DNA from 3 places in the Paenibacillus sp. PK3_47 genome. Region 3 is predicted to be linked to each of the others. Evidence: riboswitches for the same ligand, from Rfam matches in the RefSeq annotation. Region 3 holds a riboswitch; each other region holds the start of a gene.
What was found. Region 3 has a riboswitch for thiamine pyrophosphate ahead of C2I18_RS21870 (thiamine phosphate synthase). Riboswitches for the same ligand answer to the same signal wherever they lie in the genome.
Positions count from the first base shown of each region.

Region 1 (10,290 bases), 620 kb from region 3:
GTATTCAGATCTGTATTAAAATCATGGACCAGTGTCGTTAAAGCCACGTTCATTGCCGTGCTGTCAAGCACCACCATAAACACACCGGCAATAATCGCCAGCAGCGGAACCAGTATACTGGATAAACGAAAATCCGCCTCTGATTTGAGCGATCCTTCCATCCTCTTCTCCTCCTGAGATACCCGGTTCTTTTCCTTTCGTTGACCACCGGGCAGTTTTATCGGTATAATAATGCTGCTATCGGACAGTTGTCCGCAAGTGCTTTTCCAGTCTACGGACAATTGTCCGCTATGTCAATATTTTTCTGTAACGAACATGAAATATATGAAAACCAATGAAAGGGCATCGATATGAAAAAAACTGAACAGGACCCCTACGTCGAACGTATTCTCCGGGCTGCCCATGATTTATTTGCGGAAAATGGCATTGAGGCCGTTAATATGCATGCTATCGCAAAACATGCCGGAATCGGACAAGGTTCCCTTTACCGCCGGTTCAGCGACAAAGGAGAAATTTGCTCCGCCCTGCTGAACGACAGCACCGAGCGTTTTCTTAGGGGTATGGAGAGTGAGCTCCCGCTGCCGGAGTACGCAGAGGCTCCTCTTATGCATCTTCAAAGCTGCATCGGGCGGGTGGTCGATCTTATCGAGGAGTATGCGGAGCTGCTGCTGATGATAAAATCGGAGTTTACCGGCAAAAAGCAGCTGACCCAGTTTGAGCACCCCTTTTTCCGGCGGCTGAATGACATTATGGCGAAGCTGCTGCGCAGAGCCAGGGACAACGGGGAGATAATCGGCATTGATCCGCATTTTGGAGCTACCGCACTCGTCGCTGTCCTCAGCCCGGATCTTTATCTATACCAGCAAAAGGTGCACGGCGCTACGAAAGAGGAAATTACCCGGGGAATTATGACGCTGTTTGTGAGCGGACTGCAGAAGGCTGAGGTTGCCGGGCAGGGTAACAAAGAGCGCTAATATCTCGAGGTTAGCTCAGGTACGCATGTGCTTATGTGTTTATGTGCTCATGTGCCCAGGTGCAGGTGTGCTTCAATGTCTGGTTGTAATTAGTGCACTAGATTCCGGCTATTTGGCGGCAAAATCGCCTTTTGATGCATTTCATGCAGCAGATTTCTTAATTTCAGGCTTATAACACCTATTTGATCTTATGCTGCTGTACAAAATACAACCGCTTCAGATTTCCTGGCCAAATACGGAGTTTCTAATGCACAAAATGCAGCTGTTGAGGCCCAAGTTTTGGTGGGGGTGGCAGGTGAGGGCTGCAGGGACGCTTGCAGATCAGGCTAAGTGGAATTTCTCCATCTAATCCTCCGATAAATACCGGTATTACGGAACTAGCGGGAAAAACTCCACTTAAATGTACTGGATTCGTCTATTAACGCCTCTTTTCGTCAAAATAGCTGGAGTATTTCCAACTAAAGCTCACAAATGATGAAAACGGACAAAATGAAGTGGAGAAAATCCAACTAAGCCCTTCTAATTCCACCGTACAAAGGGATCCGTAACATCCCGCTCTTTACAAGGCGTAAAAATATGGTATATTAATTAGCGATTGTGAATTTAATAGGACCTGCTATTTCACTAGGGGAGTCGGCCGACTGAGACGGAGCTTAAGCTCCGGACCCTTGGAACCTGATCTGGATCATACCAGCGGAGGGAAGTGGAGCGGAATTGTGCATCAGTGCGCGTCATGCGCCTTATCTGACTGTATCTGTTCAGACCCATTCATTTCCTCCGGAGATGGATGGGTCTTTATTGTGTTTGCAGTTATGAATTAGATGTTCAGGAGGTGCCAGCGAATGATTGCGATCGATGATCTGTCCTACGCTTACGGGACGGCGGGAGCGCCGGTGTTCTCCCGGCTTTCCCTGCAGATCCGCCAAGGAGAGTTCATTTCTCTGATTGGCGCCAGCGGCTGCGGCAAAAGTACGCTTTTCAAAATCATTGCCGGTCTCCTTGAGCCGTCCGCAGGAGCTGTCAGCGTTAACGGAAGGCGTTCAGCGGCTGCCCGTGAACGGCTCGGACATATCTCCTACATGCCCCAGCAGGATTTGCTGCTGCCCTGGAGAACGGTGCTGGACAACTGCCTTTTACCCTGGGAGCTGAAGAAGGACGGCAGCAGGCAGGCGGCTGTTATGCGGATTCGCGAAATGCTGGACCGGTTCGGCATGGCTGGTACAGAGAACGCCTATCCGTCGGAATTATCGGGCGGAATGCGCCAGCGGATCGCCCTTTTGCGCACCATTGCCGCCGGCAATGAACTCCTGCTGCTGGATGAACCGTTCGGGGCGCTGGATGCCATTACCAAACGCGAGATGCACCGCTGGCTGCTGGCGCTCTGGAGCGGATTACATCAGACTGTACTGTTCATTACTCATGATCTGGAAGAGGCGCTCCTGCTTAGCGACCGGATCTATCTGATGACAGGCGGGACCTGCGGGGGAATGCAGGAAATGAACGTGGAGCTGCCGCGGCCAAGACATTACAGAATGAATTATGAGCCGGAGTTCGTAGCCTTACGGGAAGAACTCGAACGGAGACTGTATGACAGCCATAAAATTTAGACAAATACTCCAGGCCTACGGTCCTGCTGTCCTGCTTGTCCTCCTCATTCTTGCGGTATGGGAGACGGCGGCACGGGCTCAAGCATTGCCTCCATTTATTTTGCCGGCCCCTTCCGCAATTGTCTCGGCACTCATTGAGCACAGGCAGCTTCTGTTCGGGGAGCATTTACCTGCCACGCTTCAGGAAACGCTGCTTGGTTTGGCATTGGCCGCAGGCTGCGGAACTGTGCTCGGCATCGGAATGCATATGTATGTGCTGCTCGAAAAAGCGGTTTATCCCCTGCTGATTGTCAGCCAGACGATTCCGATGATTGCCCTTTCCCCTATTTTCATCATGTGGTTCGGATACTCCCTGTGGGGCAAGCTCGCTGTCGTGTTCCTGACCGCCTTCTTCCCGGTAGCCGTCGCTGCTTATGACGGGCTGAACAAAAGCGGCGGCCAGTACAAGGAGCTGCTGCAGACACTGGGCGCTAACCGCTGGCAGATCCTGATCAAGACTCAAATTCCGCCTGCGCTGCCTGGTTATTTTTCCGGACTCAAGCTTGCAGCTGTCTACAGTGTTATCGGGGCTACAATCGGGGAGTGGCTTGGGGGCAGCCGGGGGCTCGGATATTTCAGCCGGCGAATGGCCGGAACACTGCAAAGTGCGGAAATGTTCGCTGCGGTGCTTCTGTTGTCCGTATTGGGCGTTGTTTTGTTTCTAAGCATGGCCATGCTCGAAAAATTCATATTGAGGAAAAGAGGGATTTACCGATGATACATAGCCGCAGTAAAAAAAGCCAAAAAACCGCACTGCGCTGTACCCTGCTCTTTTGTGCACTGCTCTTGATGAACGGATGCGGTACCGCTGCTGACCCTGAAGCTTCCGGGCAATCCTCCGGAAACAGTACAGGACAGAACCGGAAGCTGACAATTATGCTCGACTGGTATCCCAACGCGGTGCATTCCTTTCTGTATGCTGCCCGGGAGAAAGGTTATTTTGCCGAAGAAGGCCTGGATGTAGAGATTCAGATGCCTGCTGACAGCAATGATGCACTGAAGCTGGTTGCCTCAGGCAAGGTGGATCTGGCGCTCAGTTATCAGCCGCAGGTGCTGATGGCGCGTGCAGAACAAATCCCGGTACAATCGCTTGCTGCCCTGGTAAGGCATCCGCTGAATCACCTGCTCGTTCCGCAGGACAGCGGAATCACCAGTCCCAAGGATCTTGCCGGAAAAAACGCCGGGTATTCCTCCATCCCCCTGTACGAAGCCATGCTGCGCACCATGGTCAAGCATGACGGTGCCGATCCTGATTCTTTGAATATGATTGATGTCGGCTTTGACCTGGTTCCGGCACTATCCACCGGCCGTGTAGACGGCATCATCGGCGGCTTTATTAATCACGAGGCGCTGATTCTGGCTAAGGAAGGCCATCCGGTAGTTTCTTTCGATCCGACAGAGTACGGCGTTCCCGATTACTATGAGCTGGTTCTCGTTGCCAGTGAGCAGGGTCTTGCTGATGGCAAGGATGATTTCACAAGCTTCATGAATGCGATCCGCAAGGGTCAGCAGTTCGTCCAGGATCAGCCCGGGCAGGCACTGGAAATCCTGCTGGCGCATGAGGACGCTACTGCCCCGCTGGATCCTGAGATCGAAGCGCAAAGCCTGGACCTTCTGATCCCGCTGATGGACGCCGGTGACGAGCGTTTTGGATCTCAGGACCCGCAGTCCTGGGGAGAGGCCGCAGCCTGGCTTGCAGAAAACGGGCTGATTCCGGGGGATCAGGACAGCGGTGAGGCCTTTGTCAATTTTTAGACCGTTCATAAAACTTTAGCCTTAGCTCACAAAACTTTGAGGAGGAACAATCATGACTTATCTGGCGAAGGTGCGGGAAATGAACCCGCTCGTTCATAACATTACTAATATTGTGGTTGCCAATTTCAGCGCCAACGGGCTGCTCGCCCTGGGGGCTTCACCGTTCATGGCCGACGCCCACGAGGAGGTTGCCGATATTGCAGCGATGGCAGGTGCGGTTGTGCTTAACATCGGCACGCTTAATGATTACGCCATCCAGGCCATGATACTGGCCGGACAAGCCGCGAACCGCCATAAGGTGCCGCTGGTGCTGGACCCTGTAGGCGCCGGGGCAACAGCGTACCGGTCAGACGTGACCCAAAAGCTCGTTAACTCGCTGCAGATTTCCGTCCTGCGCGGCAATGTCGCCGAGGTGGCAAACGTGGCGGGCGAAAGCTGGGCAAGCAAAGGTGTCGATGCCGGCGAAGGTGAAGGCGATATTGTTGCCTTAGCTCAAAAAGCAGCCCTGAAGCTGGGCTGCATTGTCATCATTACAGGCAAGGATGATGTGATCACTGACGGAACCCGGACCCGGATCGTCAGTAACGGCCATTCCATCCTGACTAAAGTTACAGGTACAGGCTGCCTGCTCAGCGCTGTAACCGGCGCTTTCCTGGCTGCCAGCGGCGGTGACTGGCTGGAGGCGTCAGCTGAAGCCCTCTCCTTCTACGGCGTGGCTGCAGAGATTGCTGCCGAGGCTGCTGCCCATCAGGGACCGGGAAGCTTCCAGACGGAGTTCCTGAACCAGCTCGCTCTGGTCACTCCGGTGGTATTGGCTGAAAGATCCAGAATACAGCAGCGCGAATCCTAATCCATACAGGAGATGACAGTATGACTAATGTATACAAAGCACTCACTATCGCCGGTTCAGACAGCGGGGGCGGCGCAGGGATACAGGCTGACCTCAAAACCTTTCAGGAGCTGGGTGTGTACGGCATGTCTGCGCTCACTGCGGTGACAGCCCAGAACACCCTCGGTGTACAAGGCGTATTTCCACTGTCAGCCGAAGCTGTAAGCGCGCAGCTGGATTCCATCGGAGGTGATCTGCAGCCTGACGCACTGAAGACCGGGATGCTCTTCAGCGGTGAGATCATCACGCTCGCCGCTGAACGGATACAGCGTTACGGATGGAACAACCTTATTGTAGATCCTGTAATGGTTGCCAAAGGCGGTTCGCCGCTGCTCCAGCTGGAAGCCGTGCAGGCACTGCAGGCAAAGCTGCTGCCTGCCGCCTTAGCCGTGACCCCTAATATTCCCGAAGCCGAGGTGCTGACCGGAATGACAATATCCGGTTTGGCAGAACGTGAACATGCCGCCAGACTCATTCATTCCATGGGCCCCCGTTATGTTGTGCTGAAGGGCGGCCACGACGACGGAACCGCAGGCGTTCTGGATCTGTTATATGACGGGCAATCCTTTGTTTATATGGAAGGTCCGCGGATCGCCACCCGGCATACCCATGGCACGGGCTGTACCTATTCCGCGGCAATTGCCGCAGGTCTGGCCAAAGGCCTTATAGTGACAGAAGCCATCAGGGTAGCCAAAGATTTTATCCAGGCAGCGATTGAAGACGGGCTCGGCATTGGTGGAGGGCACGGTCCGACGAACCATTTTGCCTACGGAAACAGAATAAGGGGGGCACTGCAATGAAGCGGATACAGCAGAGCGAGATGTGCAAACACTTAAGGCTCTATTTTATTATGGGCAGTGTGAACTGCCGGCTCTCCCCTGCCGTGACACTTAGAGAGGCGATTGCGGGAGGAATAACCATGTTCCAGTTCCGTGAAAAAGGTCCCGGTGCGCTTACAGGCGCTGCGGCGTTCGATCTCGGGAAGCAGCTTCAGGAAATCTGCCGCAGCCACGGGATTCCTTTTATAGTAAACGATGATATTGATCTTGCCATAGCACTTGATGCAGACGGTGTGCATGCCGGTCAGGACGATGAGCCCGCCTCGCTGATCCGGCAGCGGCTGGGTGAACACAAAATCATCGGTGTCTCCGCCCACTCTCTGCCGGAAGCACGGCAGGCCGTCAGCGATGGTGCAGATTATCTGGGAGTCGGTCCCGTCTATCCCACCTCTTCCAAAGCCGACGCCAGCGAAGTACGCGGGACCGCTGTTATTGAAGAGCTGCGGCAAGCCGGACTGACGATCCCGCTCGTCGGCATCGGCGGAATCACCGCAGATAACGCAGGTCCGGTAATCGCTGCCGGTGCAGACGGCATCTCTGTAATTTCAGCCATTGCAACAGCCGATAATATCGCCGGAACTGCCCAGCAATTCTCCCGGATCACCGGGGGATAAACAATACTTCAATCAGACGCAGCAGCCTCAATGGAGGTGCTGCGTTCTTTTATATCTGAATAGACAAAACCGTTCCAAACAGTATTCATTCCTTTAATCTCGCCATCAGGATCGTGTTATAGTATTTACCGTCCGCCAGCCGCTTGTCTTTATGTAAAATGCCTTCCTGCTCAAAACCTTGCTTACTGTACAGCCGGATAGCGGACTCATTACGCTCCAGCACATTCAGTGTCAGCCTCGTAATCCCGCTGTTATCGGCCCATTCAATGGACTCCTGCAGCAGATGACTCCCGATGCCGTACCCCCAGAACTCCTGCAGAACGCCAACGCCAAATTCCGCCTTATGGGCGAACCGTTTCAGCTCATTGCCCTGGCACCTTGAATAACCGCAGATCCGTCCAAGCACCTCTGCTACCAGAAAAATATTCCGCTTACTTTCCGTGTCCTTCCGGATCAGCTCCTCAAAACCAGACATATCAATAAAGGCTTCGCCGGGCTCCCTGTCCATATTCTCGGTCTCCCCGTCGATTTGCAGACGGACGGCCGGCAGCTGCTCCGCATCCTCTGCTCTGGCTGAGCGGATCATGTATCTCAAACCTTTTACTTCGTATTCCTTTGGATGAATAATCATCAATTTTCACACTCCTCTCTGAGGAGAATCATTATAACGGGAAACTGCCGGATGCTCAATCGTTAATTACCAGTATTTACGTACAGGGGTTTTTGCTGTATTATTAGTTCTCAAAGATAACTGTTTACAAAGTTAACTATATTTCAATCAAAGGACAGGTGGTTAACATCAAGAATCAGGAACAGACAACTATAGCTGTCTACAATTCATTTTTTGCCGTGGCCCGGCAGCTGAAGAGGCTTGCCCACCAAAGCGCAGCGAACCACGGACTGACTGTGCATCAGCTCGGTATTCTTAACTCCATCCGGGGAATTCCGGGACAGACGCAGAAGGAGCTGACCGAACGGCTTGTTTTTGCCAAAAGCAGACTGAGCATTCACATTGATAATCTTGCCGAAAGAGGGCTGGTGCAGCGGATGACCTCCGAACAGGACCGCAGGGAAATCAAATTGTACATTACCGCTGCGGGTGAAGAGCTGTGTGCGCGGTACAACGAAGAAGCTTTTTCACATAAGGTGCTGGGAGAAGCGCTCGCGCAATTTTCCGGGGAAGAAATCCAGTCTCTCCTGCATATGAACACCCAGCTGCTGTCGCAATTGATGCAGGCCCAGGATGATTCCAACCGTAAAGCTGGTGATGAATAATGGGAGGAGGCTTCGGTATGGGCGGCGGGCACGGCAAATTGAAATTCGATGAAGGCCTGAAGCCCGATATCTCCAGAGCTCTGCTGCTCCGCATTGCCAAATACTTCATGCCCTACTGGAAACAGACGTCTCTGGTTATGATTGTGCTGTGTGTAACTGCCCTTCTCGGACTGCTGCCGCCTATTCTGATCCAGCAGATCATCGACCGGGCGCTGCCGGACAAAAACCTGCAGTTACTGGTATGGCTGGTCCTCGCTTCACTGGCGGCCACTATAGTAACCGGCCTGCTGGGCGTGCTGCAGAATTATTTGAATTCTTTTATCTCGCTCAATATTGTCCATGATATGAAAAACCAGATGTACCGTCATTTACAGCGGATGCCGCTGCAGTTCTTCTCTGGGGTGAAGCAGGGGGAAGTCATCACCCGGATGACCAGTGATATTGCCGGAGTTCAGGGTGTGTTCAACAGCACCATTGTTAATTTTGCCAGTAACCTGTTTATCCTGATCTCCACAACGGCTGCGCTGTTCCTCATGAACTGGAAGCTGGCCCTGCTCGGTATCCTGGTTATTCCGCTGTTTATTGTGCCTACCCGCAAAATGGGCAACGTGCGCTGGAAGCTGGCCAAGGAGACGCAGGAGAAGGTGTCGGAGCAGAATCAGATTATTCAGGAAACCCTGAGCATCAGCGGATATATGCTTATGAAGCTTTTCACCAAAGAGGAAGCGGAGTATGCGAAGTTCAAAACTATCAATGCCGATGCCACAGCCTTACAGATCCGCGAGTCGATGGCCGGCCGGTGGTTTATGATGATTTTGACTACATTTACAACGATCGGGCCGATGCTGATTTATTTGTACGGCGGCTATCTGTTTATACAGGGCGAGCTTTCGATCGGAACAATTATCACCTTTGTTGCCCTGCTTGGCCGACTGTACAGCCCTGTGATGCAGATGACTAATCTTTATGTGGATATCAAGCGCTCTGCGGCCCTTTTTGAACGGATTTTCGATTATTTTGACATGGATCCGCTGATTGTAAACAGCCCTAAAGCACTGCCATTCAGCGCTGCAGGACAAGACATTGAATTCAAGGGAGTAAACTTCGCTTATCAGCAGGATAAGAGTGCGCTGCGGAACATCTCCTTCAAAGCGGCAGCCGGCACACTGACTGCGCTGGTCGGACCGAGCGGTGCCGGCAAAACGACCATTACCAGCCTGCTTCCCCGGCTCTATGAGCTGGATTCAGGGTTGATCACTATCGGCGGGAGGGATATCCGTGACTTTACACTGGAATCACTGCGCGCCCAGATCGGGCTGGTGACTCAGGATACTTACCTGTTCAATGGCACCATCCGCGAAAATCTGATGTATGCCCATGAGGAGGCCGCAGAAACAGATTTAACCGCAGCCTGCCAGGCCGCCTATATCCATGATTTTATTATGGGATTGCCGGAGGGGTATGATACCGTTGTCGGGAACAGGGGCATTAAGCTGTCAGGCGGGGAAAAACAGCGGATTTCAATCGCCAGGGTGCTGCTGAAGAATCCTCCAATCATTATTATGGATGAAGCTACCTCATCTCTTGATACTGCATCCGAATACTATATCCAGCAGGCGATGCGAGTTCTGCTTATGGGCAAAACCAGTATTGTCATTGCCCACCGGCTCTCCACAATTATGGCGGCTGACAAAATCCTGGTCATAGAAGCCGGCGCGATTGCCGAGGAAGGCACGCATGAAACACTGCTGGAAAATGACGGGGTGTACAAAGATCTCTATAATAAGCAGTTCGAATCCAAGGCGTTAACTGAGCAAGCAAGCCCAGGGGCGGCTGAGTAACCTGGTCTGGGACACCGGACGCCTCAGGGAATGCTATTTATCCAGAGCAGCCAATAATTCTTCCAGTTCGCGGGATGTTAAATGTCTCCACTCGCCTCTCTGCAGGCTGTTCAGACCAATATTCATAATTCTGACCCGCTCCAGCCGGAGGACCCGGCAGCCCAGCTCCTTGCACATGCGGCGGATTTGCAGATTAAGCCCCTGGGTCAGAATAATTCCAAATTCAAGTTCAGAATCCGGCAAGGCATAGGTCTTGCAAGGCTTAGTTACTGTATTCAGGATCGCTACTCCCATGGACATATGGTTTAGAAATTCCGGGGTCACCGGCTTGTCTATAGTGACCCTGTATTCCTTCTCATGGCCGTTTTCCGAACGCATCATCGTATTCACAATGCCGCCGTCATTTGTCAGCAGAATCAGGCCTTCCGAATTTTTATCGAGCCGTCCTACGGGAAAG
Region 1 is NZ_CP026029.1:5,654,602-5,664,891, reverse strand. Features, by position in the region: gene C2I18_RS24625 (DHA2 family efflux MFS transporter permease subunit) at 1-161, opposite strand, end outside; gene C2I18_RS24620 (TetR/AcrR family transcriptional regulator) at 351-974, shown strand; TPP riboswitch at 1,591-1,693, shown strand; gene C2I18_RS24615 (ABC transporter ATP-binding protein) at 1,817-2,581, shown strand; gene C2I18_RS24610 (ABC transporter permease) at 2,562-3,338, shown strand; gene C2I18_RS24605 (ABC transporter substrate-binding protein) at 3,335-4,375, shown strand; gene thiM (hydroxyethylthiazole kinase) at 4,428-5,225, shown strand; gene thiD (bifunctional hydroxymethylpyrimidine kinase/phosphomethylpyrimidine kinase) at 5,246-6,064, shown strand; gene thiE (thiamine phosphate synthase) at 6,061-6,717, shown strand; gene C2I18_RS24585 (GNAT family N-acetyltransferase) at 6,803-7,348, opposite strand; gene C2I18_RS24580 (MarR family winged helix-turn-helix transcriptional regulator) at 7,507-7,992, shown strand; gene C2I18_RS24575 (ABC transporter ATP-binding protein) at 8,010-9,833, shown strand; gene C2I18_RS24570 (pseudouridine synthase) at 9,867-10,290, opposite strand, start outside.
Region 1: linked by a shared signal. The riboswitch ahead of C2I18_RS24615 (ABC transporter ATP-binding protein) and the one ahead of C2I18_RS21870 (thiamine phosphate synthase) in region 3 are both predicted to bind thiamine pyrophosphate.

Region 2 (10,290 bases), 1.9 Mb from region 3:
ATGAAGAGCACAAATACCTCTGATTCCGGCCGACAGCGCGAAATGGGCCGAACGAAGAGCACAAATACCCTTGAATCCGGCTGACAGCACGAATTAGGCAAAATGAAGAGCACATATGCCCTTGAATGCAGCCGACAGCGAGAATTAGGCGAAATGGAGAGCACAAATACCCTTGATTCCGGCCGACAGCACGAATTAGGCAAAATGAAGAGCACATATACCCTTGAATCCAGCCGACAGCGCGAATTTGGCGAAATGGAGAGCACAAATACCCTTGAATCCGGCCGACAGCACGAATTAGGCGAAATGGAGAGCACAAATACCCTTGAATCCGGCCGACAGCACGAAATGGGCCGAATGAAGAGCACATATACCCCTGATTCCAGCCGACAGCGCGAAGTTGGCGAAATAAAGAGCACAAATACCCTTGATTCCCCACCTTACGTCGCCTCTTCCACCTCCGTCCCCGCCGTATCCCCCTCATGTCCTCCGTCCCAGCCGTATCCCCACCATGTCCTCCGGCCCCACCACCCGGCCTAACCATCCAGCCCCAACCATCCAGCCCTCCATCATGTCTTTTCTCTCAATCCTCCCCAAATGACACAGGCACTTCGTTATCGGTGGCACTCCTAACTAATGCTAGGCCGTTGTTCCTCATGTCATTGAGATATCAGGATACCTGCACGAAGGTTACCTAAATGGAGCATGTCATCGAAAGAAAGAGCGTCAGCAGAGTGTTTCAAGGCATAGTTGGGGTAGGCGGCATTAACTTCACCGCCGGTTATAAGCTCATTCACAGCAATTCCCGGCCCTGTCCAGGGCCGGGAAATCAACGATAACCGCCATGCTGCTGGAGCTAATCGAGCTCTCGGCAGGACAAGTGACAGTCTTTCAACTAACGACTATATAGATTGAACTTGAAAATATCTTATAAGGGAAGAGGGACGGAGGAGAAGGTTGGAACTGTAGAGCGATAGCGCCCGCCTGAAAGCTTCCGTAGGAAAGCTCGCTTCGAAAGCATAGGCAGCCACCGGACTTCTACCGTGACGGCAACAGCGGCCGGAAGTCCAAACATTCTCTGGAGTCAACCTAATTCCAAAATAAAAAAATCACAGGTTCAATCTATATAGCACCAAAGAGCAGATTAAGGGAAAGGAACGTGCTAATCAGAAGCCCCGTCCCCGGTTAAGACAGGGTTCTCTTCTGGCCTGTCGAAATGGAACAGGACCAGCATAATAACAGAAACGGCTGTGATCAGCGTTACCATAAAAGCCCGGGTGACCTGAAACAATCCATCGGTTAATGGGAGCAGCCCCATAAAACAAAGGATGTTCATGATCACGGCCAATCCCAGCATCACCGGAAACTGGTGGTTTTTGTTCTGTATTTTCTTTTGCAGCAGCTCCCTGAAGCCTCCAGTCAGAACAAAAGCTGTGGTGATGATCAGCGATATAAAATAATCCTGGAAACCGGAAGTGGTGATAAAGGCATCGTCAACAATGAAGGTAAAGAATCGGGACAATAAAATTCCTGAGAGGATGAGCACTGCAAAAGCAGCCATATTCTCCGCAAAATGCTCCGTATAGCTTTTGGCAGGCCTGGATAAACGGTAGCTGACCGTCACCTGCACAATGTGCACTGCAAGCAGCAGCACCATCCATTGGTAATAAAGCGCCGGCAGACTTCCGGAGAACAAATCGATGAAATAATTAACCGCCACTTTGATCATTTCAATAAGCATGCGGCGTTACTCCTCAAAAGAAAGATTGACCGGCTCGTCCAAAAGCTCCTGCGTGTAATCAAGATTTGTCGTTGGCGTATGGTCATCCACTTCCTCAAACCTTAACTCATCTACCCACACTTGCCCGCGTCCGGACAGCAAAACGCCAAAGGAGATGGATGTGCTGTTATCCGGCACGTCTAACACAATGGCGTAGTGATTCCATTCGGTATCACCGGTAACGGGGCGGTTGCTCATATTATCGAACTGCACGATATCGCCCAGGCTGTTGTCCACTCTCATCCAAAATCCGCAAAAGACGCTGACCCCTGCACTTTTCAGAAACCCTGACAGCTTGATCCGTTTACCGAGATATTTATCCGCTTTGAACTGCTGCATCATGGTGGCAAATTCATCATCCGCTTCAACCGTGACTGACTTTAAAAACCCTGAAGCTTTCCCTTTGTGAAACGTTTTGCGGTCCAGGCCGATCCCATAATTGAACGGGTGACTTCCGCTTAAGAACCATCCTTTGAGCTTTTCTTCTGTTTTCAAACCGGATTCCTCCTTTTGATGGGTAAGGCTGCCGATAATTTTCCGGTATTGTCCGGGCGGCAGGTGATAATATTTTTTGAATGCCCTTGTAAAAGCTTCTTGTGATTCAAACCGGTAATACACAGCGATATCGATAATTTTCTCCCCGGTGTACAGCAGGATGTTGGCAGCGTCAGCGATTCTCCGGTAGCGGATATATTCGGATAATGTCACGCCGACCTCTTTCTGAAAAATACGGTGGTAATGATACTTGGAAAAGCCGATGAAATTTGCGATGCCCTCCAGCGATAACTCTTCATGCAGGTTGTTTTCGATATACTGGATCGTTTTTTGGATCATGGCGTTATACTTCATGGTCTCAGCCCCTCTGTAATGAAGATTATCAGAATCCCGCCGGCTGGTTTTGATATTTATTGCTTTTATAACACAAAAAAGCTCTGTCTTCCCGCTAACCGGGAAGACAGAGCTTTATTATCTAAGAGCAGGCAGGCCTACCGGCCCTTCGCCTGCTCCTCCCGCATCCAGTCCGACAGCTGGCGGCGCATCTGCAGGAATTCGGGCGAATCCGTAATTTCCTCGCGGCGAGGCCGGGGAAACGGGACGTCAACCGTATGGAGGACGGAGCCGGGCCGCCCGGAGAATACATAGATGCGGTTCGAGAGCAGCAGGGCTTCTTCAATATTATGGGTGATGAACAGCACGGAGCGGCGGTTCGCCTCCCACAGCTCCAGCAGCCAGCGCTGCATATCGCTGCGTGTGAGCGCATCAAGCGCGCTGAACGGCTCATCCAGGAGCATGAGCTCCTGCGGTGCAAGCAGTGCGCGCAGGAACGCGGCCCGCTGCTGCATGCCGCCGGACAGCATATGCGGATAAGCCTTCTCGAAGCCGCCGAGTCCGACCTTGGCCAGCCAGTGGCGGGCGGCTTTACGGGCCCCGGCATCCGGTGCGCCCTTCAGCTCCCCGGCCAGCAGGACGTTGTCCTCAATGCTGCGCCAGGGGAATAGCGCCGGCTGCTGCGGCATGTAGCTGATCTCCCCGCGCTGGCCCGTGACGACGCGGCCGTTCATGCTGACGGTTCCGGTATCCGGCGTCTCCAGGCCGCCGATGATATGGAACAGCGTGCTTTTGCCACAGCCGGACGGTCCGACGATGGAGACGAACTCCTGCGGCTGTACGGTCAGGGATACGTTGTCCAGTACACGGGTCTCGCGCCGGCGGTGGGTAAAGGCTTTGGAGATGCCGCTGACCTCCAGGGCCGGCGGCATCCCCGGGGCAGCGGAGCGCCCCGCGCTTTTTGCGGCCGCTTCTGTTACTTGAGACATGTGGGGCCTCCTCCTTTCAGGACAGGTTTTATTTATAATATCAGGAGTTCTTGCGCGGCTTCCAGCGTACGAGCCATCTCTCCAGCAGGGCAATCAGTGCAAACAGTACAAGGCTTAAAAAGACGATAATGGCAATGGCGACAAAGACGTTATCTGTACGGTAGGCAGACTTTTGAAGCAGCATGTAATAACCGAGTCCTTTATCAGCGCCAATCCATTCGGCGACAACCGCGCCCATTACAGCATAAGTCGCTGAGATTTTGAGGCCGGAGAACACGGCAGGCAGGGAGCCGGGCAGCTCGAGCTTGCTGAAGATCTGCCACTTGTTCGCACCGGCCATCTTCATATAGTTCATCATGGTCCGGTCGCTCTGGGCAAGGCCGCTCATGGCAGCGACAGCTACAGGAAAGAAGCAGACCAGCGTGATCAGCACGATCTTCGGCAGCAGGCCGAAACCGAACCAGATCACCAGCAGCGGAGCAAGGGCGATGGACGGCACGTTCTGGCTGAGAATCAGCAGCGGATAAATCGCCCGCTTCAGCCAGGGCAGCAGATGCAGCAGCAGGGCCACAATCAGTCCGGCGCCGGTACCGACAGGAAATCCGATGAGGGTTAGACGCAGGGTAGCGGCAGTATGCGACCAGATGCCGGCGGCATTATCTGCGGAGGCGCGGAATATTGCGTCCGGACCCGGAAGCAGCCATGCTTCTATATGAAATAAGGACACGGCAAGCTGCCAGATCCCGAGAAATAAGATGACCGCCACTAAGGGCGGCCAGATTTGTCTCCAATGCGATCTCACCGGTATTTCTCCGTCAGCTTATCCATGCTGATGCCGTTTGGATTATGGGCAATTTTGATCTGCGAGATGACGCTGGGGCTGCCGGCTTCAACCAGTGCCTCGTGCATCTGCCGGACCACTTCAAGCAGCTCGGTGATTTCACCTTCCATCGTTGTTTCCAGCGGATGAACCTGGTGCTTCACGCCCGACTTTTGAATGACCTCAATAGCTTTGTCCACGTAAGGAATAGAATCCTCGCCGTTTGGTGTTTTTGGAATCACTTGAATGCTAAGCAGTGTGTTTGCCATAATAATCAGTCCTCTCAGTATAATGGTGAAGCAAATTAGTTATTAATCAGATCAGCAATGCATCATTCCGCCGGCAAAAATTCATTCGTAAACGCACTTTCTGCATCCAGCGGCTGCTCCAGCAGCTTCAGGTCATACATCCAGTCCGCGTAATTCTGCCAGACTTCCGTCTTTTGCTCTCCCCAGCGGGCGGCATCGTCCTTGTATTTCGGGCTGAGCCATTTCTGGCTGGCCAGGACAAGCTCGGGATCAAGATCAGGTACAGCTTTGGTTAGAATCGCAGCGGCTTCCTCCGGATTATCGATGGCGTACTGATACCCTTTCGACGTAGCCTGAAGGAATGCCTTTACCAGCTCCGGATTATCGGATATCACCTTCTCGCTTGTCGTCAGCACCGGTGTATAGTAGTCGAGCTGCGGCGCATAATCCTTGAGGTACAGCATGTCGAGCGGTTCGCCCCGCAGTTCAGCTTCCACCCCGGTCCAGGCGTAGAAGATCCAGGCGAAATCAATATCCCGCTTCACGGCGGTAAAATAATCGGCTTCTCCGATATTCACCAGCTTGACCTTGGTTACATCGCCGCCTTCAGGGTCCATGATCGCTTTCATGGCCGCTTCTTCGGCCGGTGAGCCCCAGCCGCCGTAAGTCTTGCCCTCAAAATCCTTAGGCGAAGTGATATTGCGGTCCTTCGGTGCCGCAAATCCCGATGTATTATGCTGGATGATGGCGGCAATCGAAACGAGCGGCACGTTCTGCAGACGGGCCAGCGTCAGCGCCTCCTGGGCGCTGATGCCGAATGCGGCTTCGCCCGAAGTAACCATAGTATCGGCACCGGCTGCTCCGGGGGATACGATCTCTACATCAAGCCCGGCTTCCTCGTAATAGCCGAGGTCTTTGGCTGCATAGAGGCCGGTATGATTCGTATTAGGTGTCCAGTCCAGTGCGACCTTGACCGGTGTCAGCGCTGCCGGTGCATCTGTCCCGGCCTCCGCTGCTTCAGGAGCAGCAGTGCTGTTCCCCGTATTGTTCGAAGCAGACGTGCTGTTGTTGCCGCCGTTAGAACCGCATCCGGCGGTAACTGCAGCCAGAATACAGATGAGGCAGAGCATCATTACTTTTTTGACTCCCATTTCGCTTGTTCTCTCCTTTTCAGCAATCCCTGGCCTTCCAGATTCAGAATAATCCATACCAAAAAGCGCCCCGGAGACCGGGACGCTATCACGCTTGCGCAAGGGCTCAGGCCGCACTAAGGCCTTAAGCACATCAATTCCTACGCTGGCATTATCCAGATCAGGTATAAGGGTCAGTATCTTACGGGATACAATCTCAGCCGGCCATCTCCAGCACCCCTGGTTCTATGAAGTTACGGGTATTGCACTATTCTTACGCTGTATTATAGACGCCTGTTCCGGAGTTGTCCAGTAGCAACGCTGTCAATCCTGGCTGTACCGGCGTTTCCGGCGCCGGCTGCGGATTCCGGTCCACAGCTCTCTCAGAGTCAGGACAAGGCTGACTGCAATGCCGGTGAAGGTGATGAAGAGGGCGATATATTCAAACACGGAGTAATCCTGAAGCTTGCTCCAGTCTATGTTTCCTTTTAAATCCTCAATGACCTGGTTCATTCCGTAAATGCCGCTGATCACTGTAAATACAGTCAGGAAGAACAGCAGGGTATCCCGGCGTTTGGCCTGATATTTGTCCTGGTACTGGAACAGGTCATTCAAGGTGGATTTTACCTCATCAAAAAGGGCATCATTGCCGTAGACCTTGCGCAGCTGGAAAAAAATCTCCCGGCCCTGCGACTGCGAAATCAGCTCCAGAAAATAAAACTTGGCTGAAAACTTGTTGATCAGGAAAATCAGTGTCTCAATCTCGTCATTATCATGGTTAATGCGCAGACGGGAGTGCATGTTGGCCAGCTTGAGCAGGACGATCTTGTGGAATAAGCTTAGCAGCAGCCCGTAATAATATTCACCGTACATCTGGTTGGCAAGCCGCGTGGCAATTTTCCCGTCCGCCCGTGACAGGCAGCAGAACGTCTGATCATTTGTTACATAGTAGGTGTCCGGCCCCCAGCGGTTATATACATGCCCCCTGCAGTATTCACTGATGTAATCCGGATCGCTTGCACTGATGTAAGGGTTGCCGTGTTTATCCATTCCGTCCAGCTGCGAGGCGCGGAAGCACAGCTCATCGGTAAGCTCATCCGCATCATCCTGCCGCTCAAAACCATAGAAGGCCTGAACAAGCATCCGCTCATCGACGAAAAAAGGAAGGGTCTCAAAATATGCGCCATGAATTTCAGAAGAATCCATAAAGTTATCCAGTCCGTCTACGAGATGCCTGAACACAAAGTCTTCGACCTGCTCGTAAAGCTTGCCGTCACAGTGAATATGGGCTGTCGAATCCCAGCTGGATACATCCTCCAGCGTACGGAAGCGGTCAGCGAACTCCATGACTGTGCTGAACGGCAGCGATTCCTCCTCCAGCCGGACACGTATGGTTAAGAAGCCGAGCTGGAAGGGACAGAGAAATATATCTGTCGAGAGCACGCGGAACGGTACAGACTCCTGGGTCATCTCTAATACACACGACAGATCGTTTACCCGGGAAAACCGGCGGAAGGAATCCGCGTCTTTTTCCCGCGGAAAGAGCACATGGGCTGCAAAGGGCAGATAGCTGCGTTCCATCATTTCATGGGAAACACAGTAGCCATCGCCGTAATAGGCATCTTCCAGCTCTTTATTATCGAGAAAAAAACGGGTATATCCATCATCCTGAAGGTGACGGATGAGCGTTGTATCTTCCCCGTCCTTGATGGAAAAAGGGAAGATGAACTGCAGCAGTGCGGTATGTAATGCCGGTTCTGAGGTTGAGGAGAATGGCCTGGACATAGCGGTTTCCAGCCTCCTTTATTCTCGTATTTTTATGAATGCATTCCATTATATTACCCCAAATTCCTTGATTCCAAGCTCTATCAGGATAACCTCATCTTTGTAAAGGCATTCACGGAAATGACCCGGATTCAAGATGAACCGGACGGGTACACTATATTAGATACAGCTTCACGACAACTTAAAGCCTGCAGATGTGGATATATTTACTTATATGCACATCATTCTGAAAGGAGAATTTCGCCAATGGATAATCAGCAGCTGGAGCAGACAATCATTAAAGTGCTGGATGACAACAAGTTCGGGTCCTTCGGCACGATCGAGGCCGGTAACAAACCAAAGGTGCGGTACATGGCGGTATTTCATGACGGACTGAGCATTTATCTGGCTACCAGCCGGAAGACGCATAAGGTGGAGGAGCTGAAGGATAATCCGAATGCTTTTCTGCTGCTTGGATATGAAGAAGGCGGCGGCAAGGATGTGCTGGAGATTGAAGCCACGGTCGCTGTCACAAAAGACGAAGGACTGCGGTCCAAAGTATGGAATGAATCACTGGAAAAGTGGTTTGCAGGGCCGGATGATCCCGATTATGTCATTCTTGAACTGACACCTTCACGTATAGAGTACTACGGCAAGGATGAGCAGAATGGGGTATGGAGCTCTCCTGCGCAGTCTAATTAACCCTGTTTTATGAAATCTGTGCCGCCCTGTAAACTGATGTTTACAGGGCGGCATTTTTACTGTCCGGAGCATAGCTGGCTGCTGGTAAATCATGCTATAATGACTAGGCCCCATTCGACAATTCAAGGCCAAGGAGGACAACTATGAACTGCAGTGAGTGTGCTGTGATTGAACCGGTGGAGGACGAAGGAACAGTTAAGTTCAGGCCCTGTCCCGCTTCGCTTGCGGAGGCTGTAAGGGCCGCAGGAATCATAATTACGGACAACAGAGGGACAGGTACAATTACATATGCATCGCGTGAAGAGCTGATGAATGTATTGAAGCTACTGGGAGAATTGGAGATGCGGCATGCTGCACCGCTTGCGGTATCCATCAGCGGCGCAGCTGACCGTGTATCCGTGGAACGCTGGTTATCCCTAGAGCAGATAAATGTCCGCTTTGCCAATGACAATCTGATCGATATTATTGCGGGCCATAATTTTTGCAGCCATATGCAGCCGATTGTTAACTTCAATGAAGAGATTGTCGGCTTTGAGCTGCTGCTGCGGCCGCTGCCGCAAGGAAGCCCGTTTAAGCCTTATGAGCTGTTTGAAGTTGCCCGTCAGACGGGATTTCATTCCTTTCTCGACCGGGCTGCGCGCATCTCGGCAATCGAGACCGGGGCGAGAATGCTGCCCAAAGGGATCAAGCGGTTCATCAATTTCCTGCCTTCATCGATTTACAACCCCAAGTACTGCCTCACGCATACTTTTGAGGCCATTGACAGGCTGGGCCAGGACCCGCAGGATTTTGTATTTGAGGTAGTGGAGACAGAGAGCATCCGTGATATCAGCCAGCTTCAGTCGATTTTTTCTGAATACCGCAGACAAGGGATGAAGGTTGCACTGGATGATGTCGGTGCAGGTTATTCCACGGTGGAGGTCATGACCAGCCTTCAGCCGGACTATGTAAAAATCGACCGTGATCTGATCAGCTTCTGTGATGAAGATGCCGCCAAACAGAAGATAATTTTTGAAATCCTGAATCGGGCCTCAAGCTTTGGAGCACATGTGCTGGCCGAAGGCATCGAACGGCGGGAGGAGTTCCTGTACTGCCGGGAGCAGGGCATCAATCTGGCGCAAGGGTATCTCTTCGGCAAGCCGGAGGACAAGCCGCCGGTTCATTTTGAATCTATCGTATAAGCACTTGCTATCTCTATATAATCCCCGGAGCGCAGACGGATACATCAGCTGCAGGCTTGCGGGGATTTTATTATTGTAAGACTATATGTAAAATATGATTAATTCTGCCGGAAGAAAGGACTTGAAGCTGTATGAGCGTTACGCTGCTGTATGTGGAGGATGACCGGGAGATCGGCAGTGCAGTATCTGCCGACCTGCGTGAACGGGAGTATGCTGTCCGCTGGCTGGAGAGCGGGGAAGGGGCGGTGGAAGCTGCCGCAGGCTGCCAGCTGGCCATTCTGGATGTTATGCTTCCGGGCCTGGACGGATTTACCGTAGGACAGCGGCTGAAGCGGGCCTATCCTGCCCTGCCCATTATGATGCTGTCCGCCCGCGCCTCTATTGACGATAAGCTCCAGGGGCTGGATTTTGCCGATGATTATTTGACCAAGCCGTTTCATCCCGATGAGCTGGCGGCAAGGATTGAGGTGCTGTTAAGACGTACGGGAGCTGCGCAGCCTTCGCCGCTGGCCATCAAGCACCTTATCGTTTATGAGGGGAACAATGTCATCAAGGAAGCGGCGACCGGCAAGGAAATCGTCCTGACCGGCAAGCAGTTCCAGATTTTCTTTTACCTGCTCCGCCATCTGGGCCAGATTCTGACCAAAGAGCAGATCTATGAAGCCGTCTGGGGCGAGAGCTATATTGAGGGTGACAAAACTCTTATGGTACATATCCGTTATTTGCGGGAAAAGCTGGAGCTTGATCCGGCGGCTCCGGAGATCATTGAGACCGTTAGAGGAATCGGCTACCGGGTGAGGGCATGAGGTGGCCGGAGCGTCTGTTCAAGCTCCGCAGCTCACTGCTCT
Region 2 is NZ_CP026029.1:3,116,543-3,126,832, forward strand. Features, by position in the region: gene C2I18_RS13840 (DUF5823 family protein) at 1,163-1,741, opposite strand; gene C2I18_RS13845 (helix-turn-helix transcriptional regulator) at 1,748-2,629, opposite strand; gene C2I18_RS13850 (ABC transporter ATP-binding protein) at 2,767-3,540, opposite strand; gene C2I18_RS13855 (ABC transporter permease) at 3,638-4,399, opposite strand; gene C2I18_RS13860 (MTH1187 family thiamine-binding protein) at 4,396-4,686, opposite strand; gene C2I18_RS13865 (ABC transporter substrate-binding protein) at 4,749-5,816, opposite strand; TPP riboswitch at 5,936-6,047, opposite strand; gene C2I18_RS13870 (hypothetical protein) at 6,120-7,580, opposite strand; gene C2I18_RS13875 (pyridoxamine 5'-phosphate oxidase family protein) at 7,827-8,261, shown strand; gene C2I18_RS13880 (EAL domain-containing protein) at 8,405-9,442, shown strand; gene C2I18_RS13885 (response regulator transcription factor) at 9,574-10,248, shown strand; gene C2I18_RS13890 (sensor histidine kinase) at 10,245-10,290, shown strand, end outside.
Region 2: linked by a shared signal. The riboswitch ahead of C2I18_RS13865 (ABC transporter substrate-binding protein) and the one ahead of C2I18_RS21870 (thiamine phosphate synthase) in region 3 are both predicted to bind thiamine pyrophosphate.

Region 3 (10,290 bases):
CACTGTTCTTCACATCCAGCAGGCGTTCAGAAGCCCTGTTGAGAAGCGCAATCTCGCCTTCCGCATTAATCATCACAATGCCTCCGGTCATATTGTCGAGGACGCTCTGCAGCAAATCTTCATTGTCCCGGATCGTCTTGAGCTGGGCCTGCAGGCTGTCAGCCATCGCATTGATCGCTTTGGCAAGCTGTCCGACCTCATCCTTGCGCTGGATCGGCACTCTTGCATCATAATCCAGATCGGTAATCCGCCGGGCCACCCGGGTAATCTGCTCCAGCGGGGAAGTCATGCTCTGGGCCACTTTATAACTGACAAAGGTTGCCGCAATGAACAGGAACACCAGCCCGCCGGCCATAATCATCCAGGCCCGGTTCAGCCCCTCCGAGATGGCATTCAGCTCCATAGACAGACGGATATAGCCGTCAAATCCATTCCCCGAATTTACGGCGCCTGCTACATAAAGCATTTGTGTGTCCAGGGTATCGCTGTAGCGGATCGCCCGGCCGACCCCTTCTTTTGCTGCTATAATCTCTTCCTCACGGTTAGAGTGATTGTCCATTTCGAGCGGATTTTTCTCCGAATCTCCAATAACCACTCCTTCTCTGGTAATGAAAGTGACCCGTGAATTCGTCAGCTCAGCGATACGTTTAGCGTGCTCGGTATAATAGCTGACCGCCTCCGGGCTGTCCATTTCAATAAACTGAAAAGTGCCGGAGAGCAATTTTATTTCCCGGGACATGTTCTCTTCCAGAGCGGAAATATGGGAATCCTTAAAGAGCTTGGCCATCGTAATGCCCGCCCCCAGCATGGAAATTCCAATCAGGACGATCAATATGATAGTAAGACGGATGCGAAACGGTTTCATCTGCTGTAATCCTCTTCCTTGTCATTATGTCTTTGAGAACATCCTACCCCCATTTGCGGCAAAATACCAGATCTTCAGCGAATTATCAACGCAGTGTAAACTTTAAGACCACCGGCATTGCAGCAAAAAAAGAAGCCGGCTCTGTAACAGCCGCCGGCTTCCTGCAGGTTCGATCCGTTATTTAAATACCGGCTCCTTGAACTGGGCCAGCTTGGCAGCAGAATCCTTCTCCACATCCGCATGCAGGCTGTTGCCGTGCGAATCCATCGTAACAATGGCTGCAAAGCCGTCCACCTGGAGATGCCACATGGCCTCCGGAATGCCGAACTCCATGAAATCAACAGCATTAACCTTCTTGATGCATTCTGCGTAATACTGTGCTGCTCCCCCGATGGCGTTCAGATAGACCCCGCCATGCTCCTGCAGCGCCTTCAGCGTCTTCGGCCCCATTCCGCCCTTGCCGATAACGGCACGGATCCCGAACTTCTTGATGATATCCCCCTGATAAGGCTCCTCCCGGATGCTGGTAGTGGGTCCTGCAGCCTTCACATGCCAGCCTTCATCGTCTTTCAGCATGACAGGCCCGCAGTGGTAAATAACAGCGCCGTTCAAATCCACCGGCGTATCATGGTCCATCAGGTATTTATGAAGAGCGTCGCGTCCTGTGTGCATCTCGCCGGAGAGGATCACGACATCGCCTACTCGGAGGCTGCGGATATCCTCCTCACTGATTGGAGTCGTAAGACGGACCTCACGTGAGCCGCCTTCAGCTGCTTGCGCACCCGCTGCAGCTTGTGAAGAAGCCGCAATGGCCGGCGCTGCCGGGATTAGTGCATCCTCTGTCACCACACCAGCTTGAAGCAAACCGGTCTTCGCTGCTGCGGCTACCGGCTCCTGTCCGCTACCATCCTCGACAGACACGCCTGTACCACTCTCATACAGCCACTCCTTGATCCGGCCTGTTGCGGGATCAATCATGACTCCCTGCCGGCGGAATGCCCAGCAGTTATAAGCTACGGAGACGAAGAAGCTGGCCGGCAGCCGGTTCATTACACCCACTTTACAGCCCAGCAGCGTTACTTCGCCGCCAAAGCCCATCGTTCCAATGCCCAGCTTGTTCGCATTATCCATAATGTAATCTTCCAGCTTGGCCAGATCCCCGTTCGGGTTCACATCATCAACCTTGCGGAACAGCTGCTTCTTGGCCAGCTCATAACCTGTTGTCCGGTCCCCGCCGATGCCGACACCGATAAAGCCTGCGCTGCAGCCCTGGCCCTGTGCCTGATATACGGCGTGCAAAATACATTTGCGGATGCCGTCCAGGTCACGTCCCGCTTTGCCCAATCCTTCCAGCTCTGCCGGAAGGCTGTACTGTATATTTTTGTTCTCGCAGCCGCCGCCTTTCAGAATAAGCCGGACGTCCACGCCTTCCTCTTCCCACTGTTCAAAATGAATCACCGGCGTGCCCAGGCCAAGATTATCCCCGCTGTTCTCCCCGGTAAGCGAATCGACGGAATTCGGCCGCAGCTTCCCGTTTTTGGTGGCACGGACAATAGCGCTGTGAATATCCTTTTTCATCTCAAGCTGGTTAACGCCTACAGGGGTATGAATGATAAAGGTAGGCATCCCCGTATCCTGACAGATCGGCGACACTTGAAGCTCGGCCATGCCGATATTCTGCGCAATGGTGGTTAAAGCCAGCCCGGAGCGGGTCGCCCGGTCTTCCAGCGCCCGTCCTTTGGCTACTGCACGGCGCACATCGCCGGGTAAATTCGTGGAGGTCTCTACAATCAGATCATAAACGCTGTCTTCAAAATGCTGCATCTTCATTCAGGGCTCCTCTCCATCAGTTCCAGGTTGTCTAAACTCTGTTACAATTAGTTATTATAATATCACAATAAACAGCGCATGAAAGGGGTTACTTAAAAATTGAATTACCATTTCTCTGCCTATTTGTACCGTCTGCAATATATTCAACGCTGGAGTCTGATGCGGAGCACGGCCCCGGAGAATGTTGCACAGCATTCTTTTCAGGTCGCTGCCCTGTCACATATGCTGTGTTCGATCGGCAACGTTCATTTCGGCCGTTCGCTTAATGCCGACCGTGCGGTCGTAATGGCGCTGTTCCACGACGCTACCGAAGTGTTCACCGGCGACATCGCCACTCCTGTGAAGCACAACAATCCGCGCCTGCTGTCCAGCTTCCGCGATATGGAGCGGGTCGCCGCTGAACGGCTCACGGCAATGATGCCGCCGGAGCTGGGCGCCGTCTACGCTCCGCTGCTTCTGCCGCAAGACAGCCCTGAAGGCTCCGAAGATGCCGGGCTGCTGGTCTATGTCAAAGCTGCGGACAGACTTGACGCCTACCTCAAATGCCTCTGGGAAGTCGCCGCAGGGAACAGGGAATTTGCCGCCGCTAAAGAGCAGACCCTGGCCACACTGCAGGAAATGAAGCTTGCGGAAATTGACTATTTCCTCACTCATATGGCCCCAAGCTTTGAGCTGTCGCTGGATGAGCTGTCTGAAGGAACGAAGCGTGAACAGTAACTCCTCCTCCGGGATCAGACCAGGATATCCCAATCCTTAAAGACCGGCTGCAGGCCTTTTTGATACAGCATGTCCGTAATCTCCTGCACCGAGCGGTTATCGGATATTTCGAACTGCGGCGTTCCGCCTTCCATGGTATGTCCGCCAACCTCGGTAGACACGCCTGCCGACATCTTGGTGATGCCCAGATGGACAAGCTGATCGCGCAGGGCAGGCGCCTCCCGGGTAGATAACGAAATCCCGGCCCGGGGCAGGAACAGCCGGTAAGCCAAAATAATCTGTACCAGCGCACGGTCGGTTACATCACTCTCCGGATTGAACTGCCCCAAGTACGGACGGAACCGGGGAATGGAGAGGCCGATTTCGCAATCGGGATACTTGTCCTGCAGATAGCGGGCATGGACCGCCGTCATAAAGGCTTCCTGGCGCCAGTCATACATACCCAGCAGGGCGCCGATGTTAACGGAGCGGAAGCCTGCCTGACAGCCGCGTTCCGGTGCATCCAGGCGGTTGCGGTATACTCTTTTCGGCCCCTTCACATGCAGTTTGCTGTATGTATCCTGATGATACACCTCCTGGTACAAGGTCAAGCCATCTACACCAGCCTGTACAAGCTCCTTATATTCTGCAGTAGAGAGCGGGTTCACCTCAATACTGACCGAGGCAAAATATTCGCGGAGAACCTCTGCACATTCCTTAACGTAAGCTGCCGGGCTTTCCTTTCGCGATTCTCCCGTAAGAATCAGAAGATGACGCAAGCCTGTTGCAGCGATAATTTCCGCTTCCTTCCGGACCTCTTCAATCGTCAGCTTTTTGCGCGGAAAATCATAAATGGAGCTGAAGCTGCAGTACGTGCAGTGGTTCACACAAAAATCAGCCAGATACATCGGGGTGAATAACTGCATGACGTGGCCAAAGTGGCTGCGGGTCAGCCTCTGTGCCTTTTGCGCCATCTCCTCCAGATAAGGCTCTGCTGCCGGTGATAACAAGGCCAGCAGAGCTTCTTCATCAAGTTGCTCAGCCTGGACAGCCCTTCTTACATCAGCAGAAGTATACTGCTTCAGTAACCCGTCAAAAGGCAATTGTGTAAGCCGGGCCAGTGTATCATAAAAGCTCATTATTCCCCCGCCCTTCTTCAATAATCTGCTTCATCCCAGGAATCCTGTTAACGGCGAAGAAGCTGAGGCACCTTCCTCCACAGGACCCAGACCAGCCAGATAAGCCCTGCGTCCTGCAGATACCGCCTCACGAAAAGCTTCAGCCATCCCCAGCGGATCCCGTGCAGTAGCAATGGCTGTGTTCAGCAGCACCGCAGCGGCACCCATCTCCATCGCCTCTGCCGCCTCCGACGGTCTGCCTATGCCCGCATCGACAATAACCGGAAGATCCACCTCCGCGATAAGAATCCGCACAAGCTCCCTGGTCTTTAAGCCGCGGTTTGATCCGATGGGTGCACCCAGCGGCATTACCGCTGCGGCCCCTGCAGCCTTAAGGCGGAGGGCAGCGGACAGATCAGGGCTCATATAGGGCAGAACCACAAACCCCTCCGCAGCCAATATCTCTGTAGCCCGGATCGTCTCCATATTGTCCGGCAGCAAATATTTCTGATCATTAATGACTTCAATCTTCACCCAGTTGCCGAGTCCTGCCGCCCTGGCAAGCCTGGCGATCCGCACGGCTTCTTCCGCGGTGCGGGCCCCTGAAGTGTTGGGAAGCAGCGTCATATGCTCCGGAATATGGCTGATGATATTGTCGTTACTCTGCGGATCAACCCGGCGCAGGGCAACAGTGATGACCTGTGATCCCGAGCGGGCAATCACTTCAGGAATAAGGGTGTTCCGGCTGTATTTGCCGGTCCCGATGAACAGTCTGCTGGATAAAGTAACGCCGCCTATAATTAATGGGTCTTGCACATGCATGTTATCGCCTCCTGAGAATAGTTGGATTAACCCCCGCCGACAAAATGTACAAGCTCTATACGGTCACCTTCGTTAAGCTGTGTATCTCCATAAATATCCCTGCCGACAATTTCACCGTTCAGCTCCACAAGAATCAGCCTTCCTTCCCACTCCGGCCTGCCAAGCAGATCGGCTACAGTTCTGCAGCTGTCTTCTATGTCAGCCGTTTTACCGTTAATGATCAGGTTCATGCCTACTCACCTCCTTTGCCGGTATGCCATCTTAGTCGCTGGCCGTTGTCTGCGGCCCACCGGTATGCCCGGCCGGCAGCGGCAGGATCTGCCGCGCTGCCTATACCGGACATTACGGCAATTCCTGCCGCGCCCTCCTGCAGAATCTCTCCGGCATTATCCGGCCGGATTCCGCCGACCGCAATCAGCGGAATGCTGCTGCTGCTGACGGCTTCGCGCAGCTGGCGCAGCCCGCGTGCAGCCTGCCCGGGCTTGCAGGCTGAAGGGAATACATGCCCGTACAGGCAGTAATCTGCGCCCTCAAGTCCCGCCTCTGCGGCTTCAGCGGGAGAATGCACCGATACGCCTATCCGCAGGCCCGGAGCGGCAGCACGCGCCGCAGCTGGCCGCAGGCTGTGCCAGGCCAGCTGGACCCCGCCCGCACCTGCTGCCAGTGCCACATCTATCCGGTCATTGATGACCAGTTTGCCGGCAGGAACCCCCGTCCTGATTAGCCCCTCCGCCAGCGCGAACAAATCCCGTGCAGACATTGATTTTTCGCGTAAGTGAATGTAATCCGTCAGCGGGTGAACTGCTGAAGCGATTTCAATTAACCGGGCTGCTTCCATTTTCCCGTCCGATATCCAGTGTATCTCTGCCAACTTCCAGCCCTCCTTACGGACAAACATTATCAGGCACCTGAACGCAAAAAGACCGCCCCCGTCAGGAGGCAGTCTGGAATATACAGAGACAATGAGCCTGTGATAAGCTCTGCTGCAGTATTCTTGTCCACTTCCCTCCGCTGGTATAAACCAGATCAGGTTCAAAGGGTCCGGACATTGCGTCCGTCTCAGCCTTGCGGCACCCCTAGTGAATAACATTATGCTGTTGCTGTTAACGCTTCATATACTAACATAATATTCCTGACAGGGCTATCTTTTTATGATGCGGGACGCTGGCGGCTAAGCAGGACCAAGTATCCAGCAGACGGCTTAGTTGCCCTTGGGGAATACCCCTTGTGGCTAAACTCGTCCGGGGATACCAGCTGACCATAAACCTTATGTCCGCTTAGCGTAAACGGGCCATTGTACTCGAAAAAACGAGTACATTGGGTAGCTGCGAACAGGCACGTGGTCATTGTACTCCAAAAAACGAGTACATTGGGTAGCTGCGAGCAGGCACGTGGTTGTTGTACTCGAAAAAACGAGTACAATTGGGCCGCTGGGAGCAGTTACGTGCCCTTTGTACTCGAAAAAACGAGTACATTGGGCTGCTGTGAGCGGATACGTGCCCTTTGTACTCGAAAAAACGAGTACATTGGGCTGCTGTGAAGAGAAGGCCTTCGTCACTTTGCAATAGCATATCTATTTTCAGCTGATACAGAACCGCTTGTCTCTGTAAACTTTTCCAGTTTGCGGTTGAATTCCATCACTCCATATGCCTAAAGCCATAAATAATATAGCAGACCTCAGGGGTCCGCTATTTCCAAGCCGTTGAGAAAGTCTCGACAACCTTATGTATGTGATTTGATTTCATATGACACCGCATTAACGATTGCCGGCTCCAACCATCACCTCACGCGCACCAGAACCTATTAATGACTTGGAAAGGCTAACGCTAACGGACCCTAGATCCGTTATTTTGCGCTAGAGGTGTGTTTTGAAATCCTAACGGACTCTGGATCCGTTATTTCATCCGCAAGGGCTTAATTTACCCCTCATTTAGCAGAATAAAGGAACGACGGTCCGTTAGCGATGGAAACGGGGTGAATTTCAGTAAATAACGGACGCAGTGTCCGTTAGCGTGTGAAAGAGGACGACGTGGCAGTGAACGGATGCAGCGTACGTTAGCGTGCGAAAGAGATTGAGGCAGTTAATGGATGCAGTGTCCGTTAACGTGCGAAAGAGAACGAGGCAGTTAACGAACGCAGTCCGTTAGCGTGTGAAAGAGGACGTGGCAGTGAACGGGACGGATGCAGCGTACGATAGTGCGAAAGAGATTGAGGCAGTTAATGGATCCAGTGTCCGTTAACGTGCGAAAGAGAACGAGGCAGTTAACGAACGCAGTCCGTTAGCGTGTGAAAGAGGACGTGGCAGTTAACGGGACGGACGCAGCTTCCGTTAGCGCGCGAAAGAAGACGAGGCAGTGAACGGGACGGATGCAGCTTCCGTTAGCGCGCGAAAGAAGACGAGGCAGTGAACGGGACGGATGCAGCGTACGCAGACATGGAAACACAGCAAAGAAATCCAAGACCATTAAAAGAGTTCGATTTCTCAACACTCTGAAAAGAGCGGACCCCAAGGGTCCGCTCTCTATCGTTACCAGGCTTAACAGCCGGCTGTTAACCGTTAATAATCTCGCCGCCGTTCACGTGGATAACCTGACCGCTGACATAGGATGAATCATCAGAAGCCAGATAGACATAGGCAGGTGCCAGCTCTTCCGGCTGTCCCGGACGTTTCATCGGCTGGGTTGCACCAAATTCGCTGACCTTCTCCGCATCAAAAGTGGACGGGATCAGCGGTGTCCAGATTGGACCCGGCGCTACCGCATTGACGCGGATGCCCTTCTCAGCCAGATTCATCGACAGAGCGCGCGTAAAGCTGAGAATCGCACCTTTGGTGGACGAATAGTCCAGCAGCTGCGGGCTGCCGCGGTAAGCGGTAATAGACGTCGTGTTGATGATGGTAGAACCTTTTTTCAGATGCGGCATTGCCGCTTTGGTCAAATAGAACATGGAGAAAATATTCGTACGGAATGTCCGCTCTAGCTGTTCGGAGGTAATATCCTCGATCTTATCCTGCGGATGCTGCTCAGCCGCATTGTTGATCAGGATGTCCAGCTTGCCGAGGCCTTCCACGGTTTTGTTAATCAAGTCCTGGCAGAATGCTTCTACACCAATATCCCCGGGGATCAGGATGCATTTGCGCCCTTCCTGCTCCACCTGGCGTTTCGTCTCCTCTGCATCAGAATGCTCGTCCAGATAAGAAATGACGACATCTGCGCCCTCTTTGGCAAAATAAACGGCGACAGCCCGTCCGATTCCGCTGTCTCCTCCTGTAATCAGCGCTGCTTTTCCCAGGAGCTTGCCTGCTGCTTTATAGGTAGAAGATTCATACTCGGGCAGCGGGTGCATCTGGCTCTCGATTCCGGGCTGACGCTCCTGTTCCTGGGGAGGCAGTGTTTTTTGGGATTCTTTGTTGTCTGGCATTGTTCCATTCTCCTTTCGCTGTGCGTGGTAGTCACTCATCGTATTAGGATGGCTCATGGTTCATGGTTTATGCGTTGACATCTTGTCAAGACCGTAATTAACGGTACGTTATGTTACTTACCACACTTAGGGTCCGCTCAAACTAAAATTTAGTCGTTAATATCACAGATGCTCTATATAATTTTAGATATACGTATCCGGAATTTATGCAAAGGGGGAATCGCGCAGATATGCCCAAAAATACACGGAGCATTATCGTTGCCGTTAAAGGCATCATCATTAATCAGGGGAAAATACTGATTGTCCAGCGGGCCTCAGGCGATTCCATCGGGGCTGGAACCTGGGAATGTGCGGGCGGAAAAATAGACTTCGGGGAAGGGCTGGAAACCGCGCTGGCGAGAGAAATCCTGGAGGAGACCGGGCTTGCAGTCACTGTAGACAGACTTTTATATGCTTCATCTTTTTTGACGGATCCGGCAAGGCAGGTGGTCATCCTCACTTATTTATGCAGAAGCGATGAATATGCGGTCAGTCTGTCTGAAGAGCACTCTGACTACCAGTGGTGCACCAAGCTTGAACTGCGGCAAATGCTGCCTGGAGGCATTCTGGCGGATTTTGAGCAGAGCAGGGTTTTTGAGCTGGAGGAGCTGCTGTAGGTGCATTAATGTTAAAAACAGCCGGCAGCGGACAAAGAAGAGCCCGTTCTCCACTATGGAGACGGGCTCTCATCACACAATACGGGACATTATATAATATCGCTGTATACCATGAAAAATACCATCAGCACCAGCGCAACCATCAGCAGTGCGCTTAATGTCCGGATTTTGCCGGTCTCTGCGGATACGTCGCGGTTCTCACGCATTCCGGCTGCAGCCAGGCGAAGCGGCTTGCCGATAATGCCGCCCAGCGCAAACATGGCAAGCAGCAGCACTACTACAACGATCATCCAGGGTACAGAGTATTCCCCCTGCGACATCATGTAGCCGCCGGTCAGGAGCTGGATAACCAGCCCGTACTGGGCAAAACGGTTGAACCCGCCAATTGCATTAAGCGTACCTTCTCTGGCAGGTACAGACAGCTTCTCGACACGTCCCAGTACGAACGGCAGCACCAGATAGAACCCGAGTGCCAGCGTACCGATCATATGTAAGAAAAACAAAAAGTGACCCATAACATACCTCCTCCAATTGTACAGTGATATTAGTTACATACTATTATACCTAACAGGAAATGATAGTCAAAGCGGTATCATAAAAGCCCCCATTTTTACATCAAATGGGGGCTTGTTGCACGTCTCCAGGCTTAGAGCGATACCGAGGACGTTACTGCACGAACGGAGTCAGCCGATTTATCCAGCGCCGCCTTCTCTTCCTCCGTAAGCTCCAGCACATAGATCTTCTCAATGCCGTCTGCTCCCAGCAGTGCAGGAACGCCCATGAACAGATCGTCATAGCCGTATTCCCCTTCAAGCAGGGCAATCACCGGAATAATCCGTTTTTTATCTTTGAGGATCGCTTCAGTCATCTGTACCAGCGAGGC
Region 3 is NZ_CP026029.1:5,034,571-5,044,860, reverse strand. Features, by position in the region: gene pnpS (two-component system histidine kinase PnpS) at 1-865, opposite strand, end outside; gene C2I18_RS21895 (fumarate hydratase) at 1,043-2,689, opposite strand; gene yfbR (5'-deoxynucleotidase) at 2,795-3,412, shown strand; gene thiH (2-iminoacetate synthase ThiH) at 3,427-4,530, opposite strand; gene C2I18_RS21880 (thiazole synthase) at 4,561-5,325, opposite strand; gene thiS (sulfur carrier protein ThiS) at 5,358-5,561, opposite strand; gene C2I18_RS21870 (thiamine phosphate synthase) at 5,564-6,202, opposite strand; TPP riboswitch at 6,318-6,419, opposite strand; gene C2I18_RS21865 (SDR family oxidoreductase) at 7,882-8,751, opposite strand; gene C2I18_RS21860 (NUDIX hydrolase) at 8,982-9,407, shown strand; gene C2I18_RS21855 (hypothetical protein) at 9,497-9,922, opposite strand; gene mdh (malate dehydrogenase) at 10,054-10,290, opposite strand, start outside.